Regions from separate parts of the Exiguobacterium sp. NPDC077395 genome, predicted to be linked through region 2. Evidence: riboswitches for the same ligand, from Rfam matches in the RefSeq annotation. Region 2 holds a riboswitch; the other holds the start of a gene.
What was found. Region 2 has a riboswitch for FMN ahead of ACQKD4_RS03905 (ECF transporter S component). Riboswitches for the same ligand answer to the same signal wherever they lie in the genome.
Positions count from the first base shown of each region.

Region 1: linked by a shared signal. The riboswitch ahead of ribD (bifunctional diaminohydroxyphosphoribosylaminopyrimidine deaminase/5-amino-6-(5-phosphoribosylamino)uracil reductase RibD) and the one ahead of ACQKD4_RS03905 (ECF transporter S component) in region 2 are both predicted to bind FMN.

Region 1 covers NZ_JBNNHU010000001.1:547,987-551,397, reverse strand. The annotation lists gene ribB (3,4-dihydroxy-2-butanone-4-phosphate synthase) at 1-12, opposite strand, end outside; gene ribE (riboflavin synthase) at 12-653, opposite strand; gene ribD (bifunctional diaminohydroxyphosphoribosylaminopyrimidine deaminase/5-amino-6-(5-phosphoribosylamino)uracil reductase RibD) at 653-1,717, opposite strand; FMN riboswitch at 1,871-2,012, opposite strand; gene ACQKD4_RS02800 (undecaprenyl-diphosphate phosphatase) at 2,093-2,905, opposite strand; gene ACQKD4_RS02795 (homing endonuclease associated repeat-containing protein) at 3,359-3,411, shown strand, end outside.
Region 2 covers NZ_JBNNHU010000001.1:759,964-763,374, forward strand. The annotation lists gene ACQKD4_RS03895 (NupC/NupG family nucleoside CNT transporter) at 1-557, shown strand, start outside; gene ACQKD4_RS03900 (nucleotidyltransferase family protein) at 598-1,170, opposite strand; gene ACQKD4_RS03905 (ECF transporter S component) at 1,241-1,828, opposite strand; FMN riboswitch at 1,992-2,134, opposite strand; gene ACQKD4_RS03910 (HesB/IscA family protein) at 2,233-2,589, shown strand; gene ACQKD4_RS03915 (NAD-dependent epimerase/dehydratase family protein) at 2,702-3,411, shown strand, end outside.

The sequences.
Region 1 (3,411 bases), 210 kb from region 2:
CGAATCAAACATTACCATCCCGCCTTCCCATAACCTTGTGATGCCAAAGATTCGAGTGTCATCTTCGACTGTCCGACTAGTTTTTCCATATATTTTGCCAACAGGTCACATTCCAAATTGACAGGTTCACCGACGTGCTTCGACCCGAGAACAGTCTCACTATACGTGTGCGGGATCAACGACAGCGTAAACCCACGTTCGGATACGTCGAATACGGTCAGACTCGTCCCGTCCACCGAAATCGATCCCTTCGGCACAATGTATGAAAGAAGCGAAGGGTCGCATTGAATGTCGACATATACGGCATTCGCGAGTGGACGCTTCTTGGTGATGCGCCCGACGCCGTCAACATGCCCGGACACGAAATGCCCGCCGAATCGTCCGTTCGCAGGCATCGCCCGTTCGAGATTGACGCGCGTCCCTGGCTTCACCCCATCTAGACTGGATGCTTTCAGTGTCTCTGGCATCACATCAACGGCGAATGTCGACGCGTCAAACGTTGTGACCGTCAAACAAATCCCATTTACCGAAATGCTGTCGCCGATTTTTACGTCATAGAGCACCTTTGCCCCCGATAGGACGAGCCGCAAGGACGGACCGTTTCGTTTCACCGCTTTGACCGAACCAATTTCTTCTACGATTCCTGTAAACATCAGAGCGCCCCCTTTCGAAGGACGACTTTCAGATCAGGTCCGATCGTCTCGACCTGCTGAATCTCAAAACGAGAAATCGTATCCAGCGAGCCTTCCTGTTGTGAACGGTAGACACCGTTTTTCCCGCCGAACACGCGCGGTGATTGATAGGCAACCCATTCATCCACATAGCCTCCGTCAAGAAGGGACGTGACAAGTGTCGGTCCCGCCTCGATCAATAAGCGTCCAACCCCGTTCGCGTAAAGTGTCTCGAGCACGTTTCCGAGCGACGTATAATCGAATAACTCGATTCCCATGGCACGTGCCTGTTCCCGTTTTTCTCTGTCGTCCGACGAGGTGAACAGAAGCACTGGGACGTCTTCGGCCGTTCGGGCAAGCGTGCTCGCGAGTGGCAAGCGAAGGTCACGGTCGAGGACGACTCGCTTCGGTTGACGTGTCTCACGGTCCAATCGAACGGTCAGTGCCGGATCATCCGCAAGCACCGTTCCAATTCCCGTTAAAATCGCATCGGTTTTGGCGCGTAGTTCATGGACGTCACGACGGGCTTCCGGGCTTGTCACCCATTGACTCTCACCAGAATCCAATGAAACTTTTCCATCGAGACTCGTCGCCGTCTTTAAGATGACGTACGGTCGCTTCGTCTCGAGCGCTCGCAAGAACGCTGGATTTAGTGCCCGTGCCTCCTCTTCAAGTAACCCGACTTCAACTTCGACGCCAGCCGATTTGAGGCGCATGATCCCTTTTCCGGCAACGAGCGGGTTCGGGTCTTTCATGGCAATGACGACTCGTTTGACTCCGGATTCAACGATCAAGTCGGCACACGGTGGTGTCTTCCCGTGATGCGAGCACGGCTCAAGCGTGACGTAAAGTGTCGCCCCGTACGCTGCCGCACCTGCCATCTTAATCGCGTGAACTTCAGCATGTGGTTCGCCCGCCTTGAGATGGGCGCCTAACCCAACGACGCGACCGTCTTTGACGAGAACGGCGCCGACAAGCGGGTTCACACCCGTCTGTCCGTCGGCAGATTTCGCCAATTGGATGGCTTGTTGCATGTACTGTTTCATCGTTCTCCCTCCTTTTTTCCGTACAAACAAAAGACCCTAAGGAACGGTCCTTAGGGTCTTGGTGGGAGGGTTTCGTCGTTTTTGGGCAAGCCAAATAAACGTTTTCTTTACAGAAAAGCGTACGACGAAGCACAGGTCACACGGACCTGTTTTTTGTTCCTTCTCCCATCCAGACTATACTGTCGGCTCTAGAGTCTCACTAGATCCACCGTTCGCACACGTGCGCCCGGGTCACGGACTTAGGGCATGGCCCATCACCGCCGGTTGGGAATTTCACCCGACCCCGAAGGAATATTTGTTTGTACAGATTTACTGTATCGCAATTGTTTTTATTTCGCAAAACAAAAAACGCTACCCGTGAGAGTAGCGCCTCGATTATGCGAGAAAGAGGACGACGAGAAGTCCGACAATCCAGCAATAATATGAGAAATACTTTAATTCGCCTTTTGCCATGATGTGCTGGAACCACTTCAACGAAATCGCAGTCAACACATAAGAAGCGATGAACGCCAAGATGAGCGGACCGAACAAGTCACGTGTTTCTGGGTTCGTAAATAACGCCGGACCGTCCAAAATCATCGTCCCGAGACTGATTGGAATGAACAAGAAGAACGAAAAGCGAAGTGCTGATTCTTGCTTGATTCCGAGCAACATTGCCATGACGATGGTTGCTCCAGAGCGACTGATCCCTGGGATGAGCGCCACCGCTTGGGCGAGTCCAATCAATACGGCGTCACGTAACGTGATCCCGCCGTCTCCTTTATTCCCGCGCATGTTTCGAATGAACCAAAGCGCAAGACCCGTGATGATGAGCGTGTATCCGACCGTCGCGACGCCACCGAGTACTTCTCCAATCCAGTCACCAAAAATGACACCGAGAACACCGGCCGGAACCGTTGCGACGAGGAGCAATCCGATAAACTTCACATCGACCATCGTCTCATCTGTCCGATCTTTCTTGAAGAGGAACGTCCATAAACTGACGATGAGGCGGACGACATCTTTACGATAGACCGTTAAGACCGCGAGGAGCGAAGCAAAATTTACGAAAACTTCAAATGACAATCCCGGCAAGTCGATGTTAAATAATTCTTGGAAGATAACAAGATGTCCGCTCGATGAAATCGGGATCGGCTCCGTGAATCCTTGGATCAATCCGAGCAACGTATAAAATAACCAAACTGTCATAATGGTAATCCTCTTTTCTGTTTTTCACTCAATGCGCCTATTTTAGCAGAATTGGACTTTCGTTGACCAGCTGTTAAAAATTTTTTGATGTAATTTCAATATTCGATTGATTAGTCTGAAAATTAAATTTATTATAGAAGGGTACTCATCTGGAGCGAAGGCGATGACCCCATTTCTCCAGTTGGGTACTTTTTTATAAAAATATGACATTTTTGGTTGATTAAAACTTTTTGTTTACATTTATCACGAAATTCGATTTAATTTGTAATAGAACTGTTACCATTTTTTGAAATGTTTTTCTGTGACTTTAGACCTATCCAATTCTTAGAAATTGTTTAATAATTTTCAAAATCACGTTAATAAATCCGAAAAACCATCCGATAGTATGATTGTAGGAGCATTTTTTTCATCTTTGTCGGTTCATATTTGAGTCCACGGAAGGAGGAACCATCATTGAGTCAAACGCTAACCACTAAATCCCATCACCTGTCCACCGAACAACAGAG
Region 2 (3,411 bases):
ATGATGACATCGAGATTGTAGAGGAAGAAGAAGACAGAGCGGCGAACTTCGTCGATGCAGCGGCACGTGGTGCTTCTGACGGTCTCTTCCTTGCTTTGAACGTCGGTGCAATGCTTCTCGCGTTCGTTTCATTGATTGCGCTCGTCAACTTGATCCTCGGTTCAGTAGGCGGACTCTTCGGATTTGATAGCTTGTCACTCGAATTGATTCTTGGTTATGTGTTCGCGCCACTTGCATTCGTTATCGGTGTTCCGTGGGCAGATGCAGTACAATTTGGTAGCTTCCTCGGTCAAAAACTAGTCTTGAACGAATTCGTTGCCTTCTCTGAGTTTGCACCAATCATCGGTTCTGGTGATTTGTCAGCTCGTACAGAAGCAATGATTGCATTCGCACTTTGTGGTTTCGCCAACATTTCATCACTCGCGATCCTTCTCGGTGGTCTTGGTGGTATGGCACCAAACCGTCGTGGTGACATCGCGCGTATGGGTGTCCTCGCAATTCTCGCAGGTACGCTTGCAAACTTGATGTCAGCTACATTGGCTGGACTTCTTCTCTAATTAGTATAAGAAAACGCGATCACTTCGGTGGTCGCGTTTTTTAGTGTAGGGATGATGTATACAATTTGACGTTCGGCCATTGAGCTGGCCAATTTTTTTGAGCCATTCGTTTCAAGTAGATTGGATGTTTTGAGGTGCTTGTTTCAAAATATGGTGTAGGTCTAGCTTGTAGTGTGAGAAGGTCTTGAACGCCATAGGGTGCTGAGAGAATGAGCTCACCGTCTACATTGAGACGTACCCCGATTGCGGTCACCGTCTCGGGGAAGTGCGCTAGCGCATCGACCGATGACGTATATGGTGGCAAATGGTTCACATGATGCATCCTCGCTTGGTTTTTTACAGACCAAGGTACGCTCGGGTCGAGTTGATTCAACACCTGTTCTAATTCTTTTTCGATGGATTCTTCTGACTGAGTAGGGTCGAAATAAATCACATCGACGTCGTCCGTTTGGGTCGGTGCATCGTATCCATGAAGATGGTCCCATATTTTTGCGCGAATATAGCCCGCGCAAATCCACCAGTCGGGCAGATGAAGGGTAGCAACGGTGCGAAGAAGGTTCATAAGTTCTGCATCTTGTTGTAAGAAATCAATCAAATCCTGCTCGTGTTTCATCAATCAAACTCCTCCTGATCAATCAGATTGAAAAAAGCACCTAGGCAACGCCTAGATGCTCGTATATCGATTATGCTTGAAGTTGTACGCGCTGACGTTCGATCCACGGCTTCAATTTCAAGAAGAGTGGAACGAAGAGTGCGCTGATCAAGATCGCTTTAATCAAGTTGAACGGTAAGATCCCGTAAAGGACGAGGTCCGTCTTCACGGCCGGGTCGGCCATGTCTGCCATTCCGAAGAAGAAGGCATAGGCTGGCAAGATGACGAGATAGTTTAAAATGGCGAGGCTGAGTGCCATCGTGATTGTACCGGCGAGTAGTCCAGAAGCGAGTGCTTTGTTCGTCTTCCGTTTGTGGTAGAACCATGCAACCGGGTACATGAATGCGACACCTGCGAAGAAGTTTGCGACCTCTCCGACCGGGACACCGCCACCGTTAAAGACATAGTACAAGACGTTTTTCAATCCGACGACCACGACACCTGCGAGTGGAGAAAAGACGATCCCAGCAATGAGTGCAGGAATGTCACTGAAATCCACTTTGAGGAATGGCGGTAAAAATGGGAGCGGGAAGTTGAATAGCATGAGTACGAACGAAATCGTCCCGAGCATCGCCAAAGTCACCATAGTTGTCAATCGTTTGTTGCGCGTAGTTTTCATCAGAATCTCTCCTTTAGGTCGCTCCTCGATGAATGGCATCCGTCGCATATAAAAACCCGATTGCAATAAAGACAATCGGGAGAGTTTACGCGCATACGAAATAGATGTTTTCCGAGGTGGAAATGTCCACGTCAAAGAAAACATCCGGATATCGGTCGGATGCCGCCATCTTCTCCCATCCAGACTGTACTGTCGGCTTTCGAATCTCACGAAATCAGCAAGCAACGCCTTGCTCGCTCACGGGCTGAGAAGAATAAATTCTTCAATACCGCCGGTCGGGAATTTCACCCTGCCCCGAAGATGGAACGATTTAATTTTTTTTGTTACAGTTTAGTTATACAAGATAATGCACAAAACTACAAGTCAATTGACTTGAATTGAAGATAAAATGAGGAGGAGTTCAGATGATTCATTTGACAGAATCAGCAGCACTTCAAGTACAAGAGATGATGAAACAGACCGAACGCCCGGATGCACAATATTTGCGAGTGAAGGTCCAAGGTGGCGGATGTACAGGACTTTCATATGGAATGGGCTTTGATGAGGAAAAGACGGATAAAGATATTCAATTCGACCATCACGGCGTCCGCGTCATCGTTGCGGAAGTCGATCACGGGGTCGTCGATGGGCTCGAGATTGACTACAAGCAATCGATGCTCGGTGGAGGATTTACGATTAAAAACCCGAATGCCATCGCCACGTGTGGCTGCGGTTCAAGTTTCCGTACGGCAACGAACGCTGGGACACCAGGAGAATGTTAATTATTTTAGACTATGGAGCGCCATAGTCTTTTTTTTGTGCGATTCGACCAGTTACGGAACGTCGGGGAAAGGGAATGTAGGGAAGAGAATCGTATTGAAGGGGGCTAGGGTGATGAGGAAAGTATTGATTTTTGGAGGATCGCGCTATTTCGGGAAACGACTTGCCTTGCGACTCGCGGAGGCGGGGGACGATGTGACGATTGTGACAAGAGGCCAACTACAAGTACCAGAAGCCGAAGGGATACGGTCCATTAAAGGAGACCGACAATCGGTCGCGACGATGAAAGACTTGGCACGAGAACGCTATGACCTCGTCTACGACAATATTTGCTTTACCCCGTATCAGGCAAAAATCGCCTCGGATGCGTTCATGGACAAAGTCGGAAAGTATGTCCTGACGTCTACAATGTCGGTATACGCGCCGGGACCTGATTTAAAAGAGAGTGACTTTAATCCGCTCCATTATGAATATCATCTAGAAGCCGAGCATGACTACGGACAAGGGAAGCGAGAGGCAGAGTCGTTCTTCTTCCACCGGGCTTCGTTCCCAGTTGCGACCGTACGCTTACCGATTGTCCTCGGACCAGATGATTATACAGATCGACTCAAATTTTATGTGGACGCGATTCGCAACGAGGAACCGATTGTGTTGCATCGTCCAGAAGCGAAAATGGGCTTCATCTCGAGCGCGGAAGCAGCAGCATTTTTAGAATGGGTGGGACGTGCGAACGTGACTGGACCCTTCAACGCTGCGAGTGACGGTCTCATCTCCATGGGTGCTTTAATGGAACGAATCGGGCAACATGTCGGAAAACCTGTCCA